3 regions of the Roseateles sp. T103 genome follow, and region 3 is predicted to be linked to each of the others. Evidence: predicted binding sites of a transcription regulator. Region 3 holds the regulator's gene; each other region holds the start of a gene.

Region 1 (4,342 bases), on a different contig from region 3:
CACGCAGTTCCTGCGCCGCCACAAGATCGGCTTCACCGAGCATGTCTACGACTACGTGGACCATGGCGGCACTGCCGAGAGCTCGCGCCAGCTGGGCGTGCCCGAGCATGAGGTGGTCAAGACCCTGGTGATGCAGGACGAGAAGGCCCAGCCACTGATCGTGCTGATGCATGGCGACTGCCAGGTGAGCACCAAGGAGCTGGCGCGGCAGATCCCCTGCAAGAAGGTCGAGCCCTGCAAGCCCGAGGTGGCGCAGCGGCACAGCGGCTATCTGGTCGGCGGCACCAGCCCCTTCGGCACGCGCAAGGCCATGCCGGTGTATGTGGAGGCGAGCATCCTCGATCTGCAGCGCATCTGCATCAACGGCGGCCGGCGCGGCTATCTGGTCGGCATCGCGCCGTCGGTGCTGACCGAGCTGCTGCAGGCCAGGCCGGTGCATTGCGCGCTGGGCAGTAGTGGCGGCGGCAGCGCCGGCGGGGCGGCGGCCGAGGCCGGTGCAGAATAGTGCCCCATGCAAAACACCCCGCTTTTCCCAATGCTGGCTGCCGTGGCCGGCTATCTGATCGGCTCGCTGTCCTTCGCGGTCATCATCAGCAAGATGATGGGTCTGTCCGACCCGCGCAGTTATGGCTCGGGCAATCCCGGCGCCACCAATGTGCTGCGCTCGGGCAACAAGAAGGCCGCCATCCTCACGCTGGTGTTCGATGCGCTGAAGGGCTATCTGCCGGTGCTGGCCGTCGTGCTGTGGGGCGCGCCGCTGGGCCTGGGCGAGGGCACGGCGTCGCTGGTGGGTCTGGGCGCCTTCCTCGGCCATCTGTGGCCGGTGTTCTTCAAGTTCGAAGGCGGCAAGGGCGTGGCCACCGCGGCTGGCGTGCTGCTGGCGCTGAACCCGCTGCTCGGCGCCGCGACGCTGGCCACCTGGCTGATCGTCGCCTACTTCACGCGTTACTCTTCGCTGGCGGCCATCGTCGCGGCGGTGTTCGCACCCTTCTACCAGATGCTGATCTGGGGCGGCGGGCCGATCACGCTGGCGGCCGGCCTGATGGGCCTGCTGCTGATCTGGCGCCACGAGGCCAATATCCGCAAGCTGCTCGCCGGCACCGAGAGCAAGATCGGCCAGAAGTCCGGCGCCGCCGCCGGAGCGACGCCGCCCGCGGGCAGCAGCAAGAAGCATCCGCATGGCGTGGGCCCCAAGCAGCCCGGCCACTCGCACCACCATTCCAAACCCAAAGGCAAGAACAGCAAATGACGACCACCAGTTCCATCCAGCGCTTCGACGTCGGCGCACGCATGTCCGAGATGGCCGTGCACAACGGCACGGTCTATCTGGCTGGACAGATCGCCGAGGACGGCAGCCAGGACATCAAGGGCCAGACCCGCCAGGTGCTCGCCGCCATCGACACGCTGCTGGCCCGCGCCGGCAGTGACAAGAGCAAGATCCTGCGCGCGCAGATCTTCATCAAGGACCTGGCCGACTTCGCCGCGATGAACGAAGTCTGGGAAGCCTGGGTCGTGCCCGGCCACACGCCGCCGCGCGCCACCGTCAAGGCCGACCTGGCCAAGCCGGAGTGGAAGATCGAGATCGTCGTCACGGCGGCGGTCTGATCCTCTGAGCCCGCACACAGCAGCTGAAAGGCTGCTGTGGCTGGCTGGCCGAGCCGTCGAGGCTTGACTGGGCTCAAGCCCGCGTCAGCGCCGGCCTCCTAGACTGCCCGCTCACTCACAGGGAGCGGGAGTTGCCCATGTCGATCGAGCTGTTCCGTCAGGGACACCATCTGTGCCTGATGTTCAGCGACCTGCACGACGCCGAGGGCGGCGAGGCGGTGCAGAGCAACCAGTTCCTCATCGTGCACGGCGGCTCGGGGGCCATCCTCGATCCGGGCGGCAACCTGGCCTACAACGAGCTATACCTGGGCCTGAGCCAGCATCTGGCGCCGCACAAGCTCGCGGCCATCCTGGCCTCGCATGCGGACCCGGACATCATCGCCTCGCTGGACCGCTGGATGACCACCACCAGCGACGCCAAGGTCTACATCTCCAGAGTCTGGGAACGCTTCGTTCCGCACTTCTGCAAGCCCGGCAAGACCGTGGGCCGCATCGTCGGCTTGCCCGATGCCGGCGCGCGCCTGCGCCTGGGCGAGGGCGGCGACGCCTTCGAGCTCTGGGCGCTGCCGGCGCACTTCATGCACGCCGAAGGCAATTTCCAGTTCTACGACCCGGTGTCGAAGATCCTCTTCTCTGGCGACCTCGGCGCCTCGCTGGGCGTGGGCCTGGACCCGGCCAGGCCGGTGACGTGGCTGCGCGAGCACCTGCCGCGCATGGAAGCCTTCCATCGCCGCTACATGGTCAGCAACAAGGTGCTGCGCCTGTGGGCGGCGATGGTGCGCGAGCTGGACATCGCGATGATCGTGCCGCAGCACGGCGCGCCGATGGCCGGCGAGGCGGTGAAGGAATTCATAGCCTGGGTCGAGGGCCTGGCCTGCGGCATCGACCTGATGGGGCCGACGGACTATCGCGTACCTGCCTGAGCCGCCCGGCGCGGCTGGCTAAGATGGCGCCGCCATGAAGCCATCGCTGCTCGCTCGCAAGGATCTCTGGGTGCTGCTCGCCCTGGTGGCGGGCTTCTATGCGCTGACGAAATGGGCCGGCGGTCGCCAGGCCGAGGATCAGGCCGAGCAGCTGCGCGCGCTGGCGCGGCCCGGCGACATCCTGATGATCTCGTCGGAGACCTGCGTGTTCTGCAAGCGCGCCCATGCCTGGCTGACCGAGCAGCAGGTGCCCTTCCGCGAATGCCTGGTCGAGCGCGACGGGGCCTGCATGGCCGAGTACCAGGCGCGCGGCGCCGGCGGCACGCCGACCTTCGTCGTGCGCAACCACACCGTGCTGGGCTTCGACCGCCCGCGCATCGTCGAGATCCTGCGCGGGCGCTGAAGCGATTGCTTAGCGAAGGCGGCTCACTCGAGCTCGATCTTCGCGCGGCGGATCACCTCGCCCCAGCGCTTGATCTCGCTGGCCAGCAGCGCCTGCGCTTCGGCCGGCGTGCTGGCCTGGTAGCGCATGCCGGCCTTCTCCAGCTTGGCCTGCACGGCCCGCGAGGCCAGCGCCTCGCGGATCGCGCGGTTCAGCCGCTCGACGACCGGGCCGGGCGTGCCGGCCGGCACCGCGATGGCGTTCCATGACGCGACCTTGTAGTTGGCCACGCCGGCCTGCTGCGCGGTGGGCACATCGGGCAGCGCGGCATTGCGGCGCTCGGCGCTGACCGCCAGCGCGCGCACCGTGCCGGCGCTGGTCTGGCCCAGCATCGGGCCGACGATCTCGGTGGCCATGTCGACTTCGCCGGCGATCAGCGCGGTCAGCAGCGCGGGCGAGTTCTTGTAGGGCACGACCAGCAGGTCCACGCCGGCCTCGGTCTCGAAGAGCTTGGCGGCCAGATGCTGCGTGCTGCCCACTGCGATCGTGCCTATGGTCAGCTTGCCCGGATTGGCCTTGGCCGCATCGAGCAACTGCTTCAGGTTCGCGTAGCGCGACTTGGCCGAGGTGAACACGCCGAGGTCGAAGAAGCCCAGCGTCGATACCGGCTGCAGGTCCTTGAGCGTGTCGTAGGGCAGCTTCTTGAACAGGTTCACGCTGACCGCATTGCCGTTGCTGAGCAGCAGCAGCGTGTGGCCGTCGGGCTTGGCGCTGGCCACCGCCTGCGTGGCGACGATGCTGCCGGCGCTGGGCTTGTTCTCCACCACCACCGGCTGGCCCAGGGTCTTGGCCATAGACTCGGCCACCGCGCGCGCGGTGACGTCGGCGATGCCGCCAGGTCCGAAGGGCACGACCAGCGAGATCGCGCGCTCGGGATAGGTGGGCTGCGCCTGCAGTCCAGTGGTGCCGAGGGACAGCAGGGCGAGGGTGGCCAGGGTGCGGCACAGGTGGCGCATCAGCATCAATGAAGCTCCTTGTCGGGGTGCACTCAGTCCGGCCGGACCTTGCCGGCTCGCACGACTTCGGCCCAGCGCGGGATCTCGCGCGCGATCAGTTCGCCGAAGGCCTTGGGCGTGGTCGGCATCGGGATCGCGCCTTCGGCGGCCAGCTGCTGCGCCACGCTGGGGTCCTGCAGCGCCGCATTGATCGCGGCATTCAGCCGCGCGACCACCGCCGGCGGCGTGCCGGCCGGCGCGACGAAGCCGTACCACTGGTCGGCCTCGAAGCCGGGGTAGCCGCTCTCCGCCACGGTGGGCACCTGCGGCAGCGCCGGGATGCGCTGCGCACTGGAGACCGCCAGCGCGCGCAGCCGTCCCGAGCGGATATGCGGCAGCACCGCCGGCGCGCCGGTGAAGGTGGCGTCCACCTGCCC
Region 2 (4,342 bases), on a different contig from region 3:
GCATGTCGTCGCTGCGGCCGACGATCTTGCCCATGCGGCGCATGCTGCGCGAGGTCGGCGGCAGCAGGCGCGTCAGGTCGCGGGTGCGGTAGCGGATCACCGGCAGCGCTTCCTTGCTCAGCGAGGTGAAGACCAGCTCGCCCTCCTCGCCATCGGGCAGCACCTCGCCGGTCTCGGGGTCGATGATCTCGGGGTAGAAATGGTCTTCCCAGATCGTCGGGCCGTCCTTGGACTCGATGCACTCGTTGGCCACGCCCGGGCCCATCACTTCCGAGAGGCCGTAGATGTCCACCGCATCGATCGCCGCCTTGTGTTCGATCTCACGACGCATCGCCTCGGTCCAGGGCTCGGCGCCGAAGATGCCGACCTTCAGCGAGCTGTCGCGTGCGTCCAGGCCCTGGCGAGCGAACTCCTCGATGATCACCTGCATATAGCTGGGCGTGACCATGATGATGTCGGGCTTGAAGTCCTGGATCAGCTGCACCTGTTTCTCGGTCTGGCCGCCGGACATCGGGATCACGGTGCAGCCCAGGCGCTCGGCGCCATAGTGCGCACCGAGGCCGCCGGTGAAGAGACCGTAGCCGTAGGCGATATGGATGATGTCGCCAGGGCGGCCGCCCGAGGCGCGGATCGAGCGCGCCACCAGGTTCGCCCAGGTGTCGATGTCCTTGGCCGTGTAGCCCACCACCGTCGGCTTGCCGGTCGTGCCCGAGGAGGCATGGATGCGCGAGACCTGCTCGCGCGGCACCGCGAAGAGACCGAAGGGATAGTTGTCGCGCAGGTCCTTCTTGGTCATGAAGGGGAACTTCGCGAGGTCCGACAGCTGCTTCATGTCGCTGGGATGCACGCCCTTGGCGTCGAACGCGGCCTTGTAGTGCGGCACGTTGTCGTAGGCGTGCTGCAGCGTCCACTTCAAGCGCTGCAACTGCAGCGCCTGCAACTCGTCGCGGCTGGCCTTCTCGATCGGCTCCAGGTCGCCGGGCGCGGGTGTCTTGACGGTCATTCCTTAAGTCTCCTGATTGGCCAGTTCCGGCACGACGTAGCGGCCCTTGAGCCGGTAGGACTTGCCGCGGAACACGGCGACCAGCTCATTGCGCTGGTTCTTGATCGTGATGTCGTAGACGCCGGTACGGCCGGCAAGCGAGACCTCGCGGCCCTCGGCGGTGAGCACGTCGCCCAGCCGGGCGGGTGCCACGATGTCGATGCCGAAGCCCTGGGCCACGGTCATGTGGTTGTGCGAATTGCAGGCGAAGGCGAAGGTCGAATCGGCCAGCGTGGTGATGAAGCCGCCATGGCAGATGTCGAAGCCGTTGAGCATGTCCTCGCGCACCGTCATGCGGATGGTCGCGCTGCCGGGGCCGATGGCGGTGATCTCCATGCCCAGACCCTTGGAGGCGCGGTCATTGGCGAACATGCCGTCGCGTACGGCCTCGGCGATTTGCTGGGGAGTCATCTCAGCGGTCCTTGAACTGCGGCGTGCGCTTCTCGAAGAAGGCCTGCGCGCCTTCGCGGTAGTCGTCGGCATAGCCCAGCTGGCTCTGCACGCGGGACTCGAGCTTGAGCGCCTCGTCGAAGCGCAGGTCCATCGCCTCGTCGATCAGGCGGCGCGTCTCGGCCAGCGCCCGGGTCGGCAGCGCCGCCAGCTTGACCGCGGTGGCATGCGCAGTGGCCATCAGCTCGGCGTCGGGCACACAGCGCGCGATCAGGCCCAGCTGCGCGGCCTCCGCCGCCGGCAGCTTTTCTCCCAGCATCGCCAACTGCAACGCCTTGGCGCGCCCGACCAGGCGCGACAGCAGCCAGGTGCCGCCGCAGTCCGGAATCAGGCCGATCTTCGAGAAGGCCTGGATGAAGCTGGCCGACTCGGCCGCGATCACGATGTCGCAGGCCAGCGCCACGCTGGCACCGGCGCCCGCGGCCACGCCGTTGACCGCGCAGACCACCGGCACCGGCATGGCACGCAGCTGCAGCGCCATCGGGATGTAGTACTGGTCCAGCAGGTGGCCGATGTCCTTGGGCTGGGCGTTCTCGCCGAACTCCGGGCTGATCATCGGGTCGCTGAGGTCCTGGCCGGCGCAGAAGCCGCGGCCGCTGCCGGTGATCAGCACCGCACGCACGCTCTGGTCGCGCGCCGCCTCGGCCAGTGCCTCACGCAGCTGGGCCAGCAGTGCCGTGGTGAAGGCATTCAGCGCGGCCGGCCGGTTCAGCGTGAGGAAGCGCACCGCGCCTTCCTGCGAGACGAGCAAAGGCGCTTCGTTGGGTTGCGACATGGGCGACTGTCTCCTCGAAATCGAGCGTTGTTCGAACGGCTGGAAATATTCTTGACCGACCGGTCGGTAGATCGTAAGTTCACGCTTGACTTGGCGCAAGCCACTCTGAGTCACATCAAGATCAGGGAAATCCCCTAATCGATCTGGAACCCAAGAACGGAGACCACCCCATGCCCTGCTATGCGATCGACGGCGTCATTCCCGTGGTGCACCCCAGCGCCTATGTCCACCCCACTGCCGTGCTGATCGGCGACGTCATCGTCGGCCCCGGCGCCTACATCGGCCCCTGCGCCTCGCTGCGCGGCGACTTCGGCCGCATCGTGCTGCAGGAGGGCGTCAACGTGCAGGACACCTGCGTGATCCATGGCTTCCCGGCGTCCGAGACCGTCGTCGAGACCAACGGCCATATCGGCCACGGCGCGGTGCTGCACGGCTGCGTGGTGCGCCACGACGCGCTGGTGGGCATGAACGCCGTGGTGATGGACGAGGCCGAGGTCGGCGCCTACACCATCGTCGCCGCCAGCGCCTTTGTGCGCGCGGGCCTCAAGTTGCCGGAGAAGTCGCTGGTGGCGGGCGTGCCAGCAAAGGTGATGCGCGAACTCAGCGAGGACGAGATGCGCTGGAAGCTCGAGGGGACGCGAACCTACCAGGAACTCAGCCGCCGCTGCCGCGCCAGCATGGTCGAAATCCAGCCACTGGCGCAGATCGAGCCCGACCGCCCCACTCTGCAGACCGCCAAGGATGGCCAGGTCAAGCCACTGGTGGCAACGCGACGTGGTTGAGGATGGGCAGATGACTTAGCGCAAGTCCCTGTCTGTGCGATACGCCTAGCGCGCAGCAGGTGACAAGCAGGCAGGCACAATCAAGCGCCATGACAGACCGCGTCATTCCGCTGATTGCCGACCGCACGCCATCGCGCCCGCAGGGGCTGCCGGTGGCCGTGCCGGAACGGGGGCTGGACGCCACGGGCCTGCTGTCCGATGCGCTGGGCCGGCCGCTGCGCGACCTGCGCATCTCGGTCACCGACCGCTGCAACTTCCGTTGCAGCTACTGCATGCCCAAGGAGGTCTTCGACCACTACCACCAGTTCCTGCCGCATGCCGATCTGCTGAGCTTCGAAGAGATCACGCGGCTGGCACGCATCTTCGCCGCCCATGGCGTGCGCAAGCTGCGCCTGACTGGCGGCGAGCCGCTGCTGCGCAAGCATCTGGAGCGGCTCATCGAGATGCTGGCCGAGTTGCGCACGCCCGAGGGCGAGCCGCTGGACCTGACGCTGACCACCAACGGCTCCTTGCTCGCGAAGAAGGCCCGCGCGCTGAAGGATGCTGGCCTGCAGCGCATCACCGTCAGCCTGGACGGACTGGACGACGAGGTCTTCCAGCGCATGAACGACGTCGGCTTCCCGGTGGCCGAGGTGCTCCGCGGCATCGAGACCGCGCAGGCCGTCGGCCTGGGGCCGGTGAAGGTCAACATGGTCGTCAAGCGCGGCGTCAACGTGGACCAGATCCTGCCGATGGCGCGCTATTTCCGCGACCACTACCGCGGCGCCATCGTGCTTCGCTTCATCGAGTACATGGACGTGGGCGCCACCAATGGCTGGCGCATGAACGAGGTGCTGCCCTCCAGCGAGGTGCTGCAGTTGCTGCGCAGCGAGTTCGGCCTGCATGCGCTGGACCCGACCGCGCCAGGCGAGACGGCCGAGCGCTGGGCCTACGACGACGGCCGTGGCGAGATCGGCCTGATCTCCAGCGTCACACAGGCCTTCTGCGGCGACTGCAACCGCGCCCGCCTGTCCACCGAAGGCAAGCTCTACACCTGCCTGTTCGCCCACCAGGGCCACGACCTGCGCAGCCTGCTGCGCCCCGGCGACGGCCGCAGCGTCAGCGATGAGCAGATCGGCGCGGCGCTGGCTGGCATCTGGGGACGGCGCGACGACCGCTACTCGCAGCTGCGCAGCGCCGAAACCCCTGAGATGGCCAGCAGTGCGAGCGCGCCGCGCCGGGTGGAAATGCACTACATCGGCGGATGAGGTCGCGCATGGCCGATGATGAGCAAGCCGCCACGCCCGCCGAGCA
Region 3 (4,342 bases):
AGCGGCCGCAACACGGCAGCGGCCTTGCCAAAGTCGGCAATCAAGCCGACGCTTGCCGCAGCGACAGCACCGCCCACCGCATAGCTGAACAGCCTTCCTAAATGGAGGCTCAGCTGCGCCCGACGTTCGCCATGCGTCAGCCCGGCGCACGCTGGACCGCACATGGCAAGGCAATGAGGCGCCCCAGCCAAACCCATCAGCAGCGCAGAGCCTGCGAGTGCAATATCCATTGTCAAATGATGCGGGAAAACTTCTCCCGCGTGCGATCCGCCTGCAGATAACGGTCAAACACCATGGCCACGGCACGCACGAAGAACCAGCCCTTGGCTGTCACTTCGATCGAGGCGGGCAGCAACTCCACCAAGCCGGCCTCTTCCAACTGGCGCAGTTGCTCCAACTCCTTGTGAAAGTAGTCCCGCACCTTGATCAAGTGCGCCAGTTCGATCGACTCGAACTCGACCCGCCCCTGGCACATCAAGGCCATGATCACCGCGCGACGCAGCAGGTCATCGCGATTGAGCGCCAAGCCGCGTTGAATGGGCAACTGCCCCTGGCGCAGCGCGTCGTAGTACTCGGGCAGGGTCTTGGCATTCTGGCTGTAAGTGGCGCCGACGCGGCCGATGGACGACACCCCCAGCCCGATCAGATCGCAGTCAGGCTGGGTGCTGTAGCCTTGAAAATTCCGATGCAGGCGGCCTTGCCGCTTGGCAACAGCAAGCGGATCGTTGGGCAAGGCAAAGTGATCCATTCCGATGTAGCTGTAGCCATGCCCCAGAAAGCCGCTGATCGCTGCTGAGAGCATGTGTAGCTTGTCAGCGGCCACGGGTAGCTTGCTGGCATCGATGCGCCGTTGCGGCTTGAAGCGTTGCGGCAAATGCGCATACCCATACAGCGCGATCCGATCCGGCCTGAGGCCAGCGACCTGCGCGATCGTGCGCGCGAAGGAGTCCGGCGTCTGCTGCGGCAGACCATAGATGAGGTCGACGTTGGTGGACTCGAAGCCGAGTGCACGCGCCTCCTGCATCAAAGTCGCGACGCTGTCGAAGCTCTGCACCCGGTGGACCGCCTTCTGAACGTCGGCATCGAAGTCCTGCACTCCGAAGCTGAGCCGATTGAAGCCCAGGCTGCGCAAATGTGCCAGTCGAGCATGGCTGACCGTGCGCGGATCGACTTCGATCGAGACCTCGGCTCCTGGTGCCAGCCTGAAGTGACCATGGATCTCGTGCATCAAGCCCGCCAGTTCAGCATCGCTGAGGAAGGTAGGCGACCCCCCCCCCAGATGGAGCTGCGACACCGTTTCCTGCCGGCCCAGGCGCGCTCGGGTGAGCGTCATCTCGGTGCTCAGCGCCTGCAGATACTCGGCAGCACGCTCATGATGCTTGGTGATGACCTTGTTGCACGCGCAGTAGTAGCACACCGATTCGCAGAAAGGGATGTGCACGTACAAAGACAGCGGAGCGCCGCCGCCCACCTGCGAGCCGCCGGCGCGCTGCGACAGCGCCTGCTCGTACTGCTCGACGGTGAAGGCCTCAACGAATCGATCGGCCGTCGGGTAGGAGGTGTAGCGTGGACCAGGGACGTCAAAGCGACGCAACAGCTCCTCATCGATGCCAGCGGGGATCTCTGTAGTACTTGCAGCCATGGCCGAGACTGTGCCAAGCTCGGCCCAGCGCCCGTTGACCTTGGTCAAGCTTGGCCCGCATAGGGACGGCAACAATGCTCTGCGTTTTGAGGAGCATCATGTTCACTAGCCCGACTACAGCTGCAGCCAACGCCGAACCAGAGGTCAACCAGGCGCCTTGTGGAGGCAAGAACATAATGCGCAGCATGACTCAGATTCCACCCATCAAGATCGAGCCTTTCAAGGTGGCCTGCTCGAGCTGCAATCTGCGCGAGCTTTGCCTGCCGGTGGGCATGTCCAAGAGCAACCTGGAGCAACTTGATGCCCTGGTGGCGACACGCCGCAGCGTGGCGCGGGGCGACACGCTGTTCCGCGCCGGCGACTCCTTCCAGTCGCTCTATGCAGTGCGAACCGGCTTCTTCAAGACCTGCGTTTCTTCCGAAGACGGGCGTGATCAGGTCACGGGCTTCCAGATGGCTGGCGAGCTGCTCGGTCTGGATGGCATCAGCAACGACCGACACTCTTGCGATGCCGTCGCGCTGGAGGATTCGCAGGTCTGCGTGATCCCGTTCAGCGAGCTGGAAAACCTGTCGCGTGAGTTCACCGACCTGCAGCATCAGTTCCACAAGATCATGAGCCGCGAGATCGTGCGCGACCATGGCGTGATGCTGCTGCTGGGCAGTATGCGAGCCGAGGAGCGACTCGCCGCCTTCCTGCTCAACCTCACCCAGCGCCTTCAGGCGCGGGGCTTTTCCGCATCCAGCCTGGTGCTGCGCATGACGCGCGAGGAGATCGGCAGCTATCTCGGCCTGAAGTTGGAGACGGTCAGCCGCACCTTTTCGCGCTTCCAGGATGAGGGGCTGCTCGAAGTCAAGCAGCGCCAGATCACCATCGTCGATCAGGCCGGTCTCGAGCGCTTGGTCAACTACAGCGGCAGCGCCTGCTGATTCGACACCGGGCGCTGGGCCCGAGCCCCTGCGCCGCTGCAGCGGGCACAGCTGAGGCGGCGAACTGCCGCCTTTGGAGGCCGTTCGATCGCCCGCTCACTCCCCCGCTTTTTCGTCCGGTGGCGATGTAGCCAGCAAGACCGAGATGCCTGCGCCAAGCGACACGATTGCCCAGAACAGCACAAACGCGACGGTGTAGACCGCCGAGTTGGGCAGCGGCTGCAGTCTGTCCAGGTGCGCGAGCTCGCTGGGATCAACGAGAGCGAAGACCAGCAACTCCAGCACGCCGGCCATCATGAACGACGGCCACAACACCACCATCAGCAACCGCCGGCGAGGACTGGGCGGGGGCTGGACTTCGCTGAGGTCCTCCCGCATGGCGCCACTCACTGGCCACCCGTGGCGGCGTGATTCCTGGCCTTGACGGCCGGTTGCATCGACACCGGTCCGGCCTTTTCCGCCGTGCCCGCCTGGCTCGTGGTGTCGAGCACAGGATCGGGGTAGCGCAGCGCAATGAACAGCGTGACAAAGCCCGCCACCACCACGGTGAGCGGACCGCCGACGACCAGCCACATGGTGCGCTCGTTCCACCAGGGCTTGGGCTGCATGCTCTTCTCTGCCTCACTCATCGCGATCTCCTTGTCGGTCAGCTTGGGGTGCGGGGCGCTCGTTCAGCGCGGCACCACAAAGGTGGACTTCTCTTCAATGCGGTACTCGGGCTCCACACCAGGCCGGTCGCGCCGCTCGATCTGGAAGCGGATCTCATGTGCGCCGCTACCGGCACGCGCAGCACTCTCCGGCGGCAGGCGCAGAGCCACCGACACCCAACGGGCCTCGGCAGGCGCGACATCCAGCTCGATCGGGCGGCTCGTCACCAGCCCAGGCAAGCCACTGGCCGTGATGCGGAAATGATGGCCAGCTTCGGTCGCATTCATCACCTGAAGCCGGTAGACATTCTCGACGTAGCCGTCCTCGACCAGTCGCGCCAATGACGCTCGATCGCGCACCACATCGACCTTGAACGGCGTACGCAGATACAGACTGGTCAGCACGGCCACGCAGATGGCCACCAGTATGGACGTGTAGATCAGAACACGCGGCCGGAACATCCGGCGCAGCACCTGGCTGCGAGTGAGGTGCTGCGACAGCCCGTTCTGGGTGTCGTAGCGCACCAGTCCGCGGGCATAGCCCATCTTGTCCATCACGCTGTCGCATACATCGACGCAGGCGGCACAGCCAATGCACTCGTACTGCAGGCCCTTGCGGATGTCGATGCCGGTCGGACAGACATGCACGCACAAATTACAGTCGATGCAGGAGCCGAGCCCGAGTTCCTTGGGATCGGCTTTCTTGCTACGCGAGCCGCGCGGCTCGCCGCGCTCGGCGTCGTAGCTGATGATCAGTGTGTCCTTGTCGAACATCGCGCTCTGAAAGCGCGCATAGGGACACATGTACTTGCAGACCTGTTCGCGCATATGGCCGGCAAAGCCATAGGTGGCGAAGCCGTAGAACAGGATCCAGAACATCTCCCAGGGCCCGAGTCCAAGGCCGGCCACCTCGACTGCCAGCGTCTTGATTGGCGTGAAGTAGCCAACGAACGTGAAGCCGGTCCACAAGGCGATAGCCACCCAGGCCAGTTGCTTGCCGCCCTTGCGCAGCAGCTTCTCGCCGTTCCACGGCGACGCATCCAGCTTCATTCGTGCGGTGCGATCGCCTTCGAACTTGCGCTCCACCCACATGAAGATCTCGGTGTAGACCGTCTGCGGGCAAGCAT

What was found. Region 3 encodes FNR, which switches genes on or off when oxygen is low (the NO sensors DNR and NnrR bind a similar motif). Its sites were predicted from a motif close to TTGATNNNNATCAA; they were not measured.
Region 1: a site for FNR is predicted at 1,669-1,682, ahead of AC2EBS_RS01780 (oxygen-binding di-iron domain-containing protein). Genes of this name have one in related genera too.
Region 2: a site for FNR is predicted at 2,373-2,386, ahead of AC2EBS_RS06145 (phenylacetic acid degradation protein PaaY). Genes of this name have one in related genera too.

Annotation. Positions count from the first base shown of each region.
Region 1 is NZ_JBXVVS010000001.1:411,207-415,548, forward strand. It holds gene AC2EBS_RS01765 (aminoacyl-tRNA deacylase) at 1-505, shown strand, start outside; gene plsY (glycerol-3-phosphate 1-O-acyltransferase PlsY) at 512-1,249, shown strand; gene AC2EBS_RS01775 (RidA family protein) at 1,246-1,605, shown strand; gene AC2EBS_RS01780 (oxygen-binding di-iron domain-containing protein) at 1,743-2,528, shown strand; gene AC2EBS_RS01785 (glutaredoxin family protein) at 2,563-2,931, shown strand; gene AC2EBS_RS01790 (Bug family tripartite tricarboxylate transporter substrate binding protein) at 2,955-3,932, opposite strand; gene AC2EBS_RS01795 (Bug family tripartite tricarboxylate transporter substrate binding protein) at 3,959-4,342, opposite strand, start outside.
Region 2 is NZ_JBXVVS010000001.1:1,389,219-1,393,560, forward strand. It holds gene paaK (phenylacetate--CoA ligase PaaK) at 1-1,003, opposite strand, end outside; gene paaI (hydroxyphenylacetyl-CoA thioesterase PaaI) at 1,007-1,453, opposite strand; gene AC2EBS_RS06140 (enoyl-CoA hydratase-related protein) at 1,455-2,267, opposite strand; gene AC2EBS_RS06145 (phenylacetic acid degradation protein PaaY) at 2,438-3,049, shown strand; gene moaA (GTP 3',8-cyclase MoaA) at 3,139-4,296, shown strand; gene AC2EBS_RS06155 (hypothetical protein) at 4,305-4,342, shown strand, end outside.
Region 3 is NZ_JBXVVS010000006.1:15,351-19,692, reverse strand. It holds gene AC2EBS_RS16200 (sulfite exporter TauE/SafE family protein) at 1-230, opposite strand, end outside; gene hemN (oxygen-independent coproporphyrinogen III oxidase) at 233-1,642, opposite strand; gene fnr (fumarate/nitrate reduction transcriptional regulator Fnr) at 1,828-2,568, shown strand; gene AC2EBS_RS16185 (hypothetical protein) at 2,665-2,946, opposite strand; gene AC2EBS_RS16180 (hypothetical protein) at 2,955-3,197, opposite strand; gene ccoG (cytochrome c oxidase accessory protein CcoG) at 3,240-4,342, opposite strand, start outside.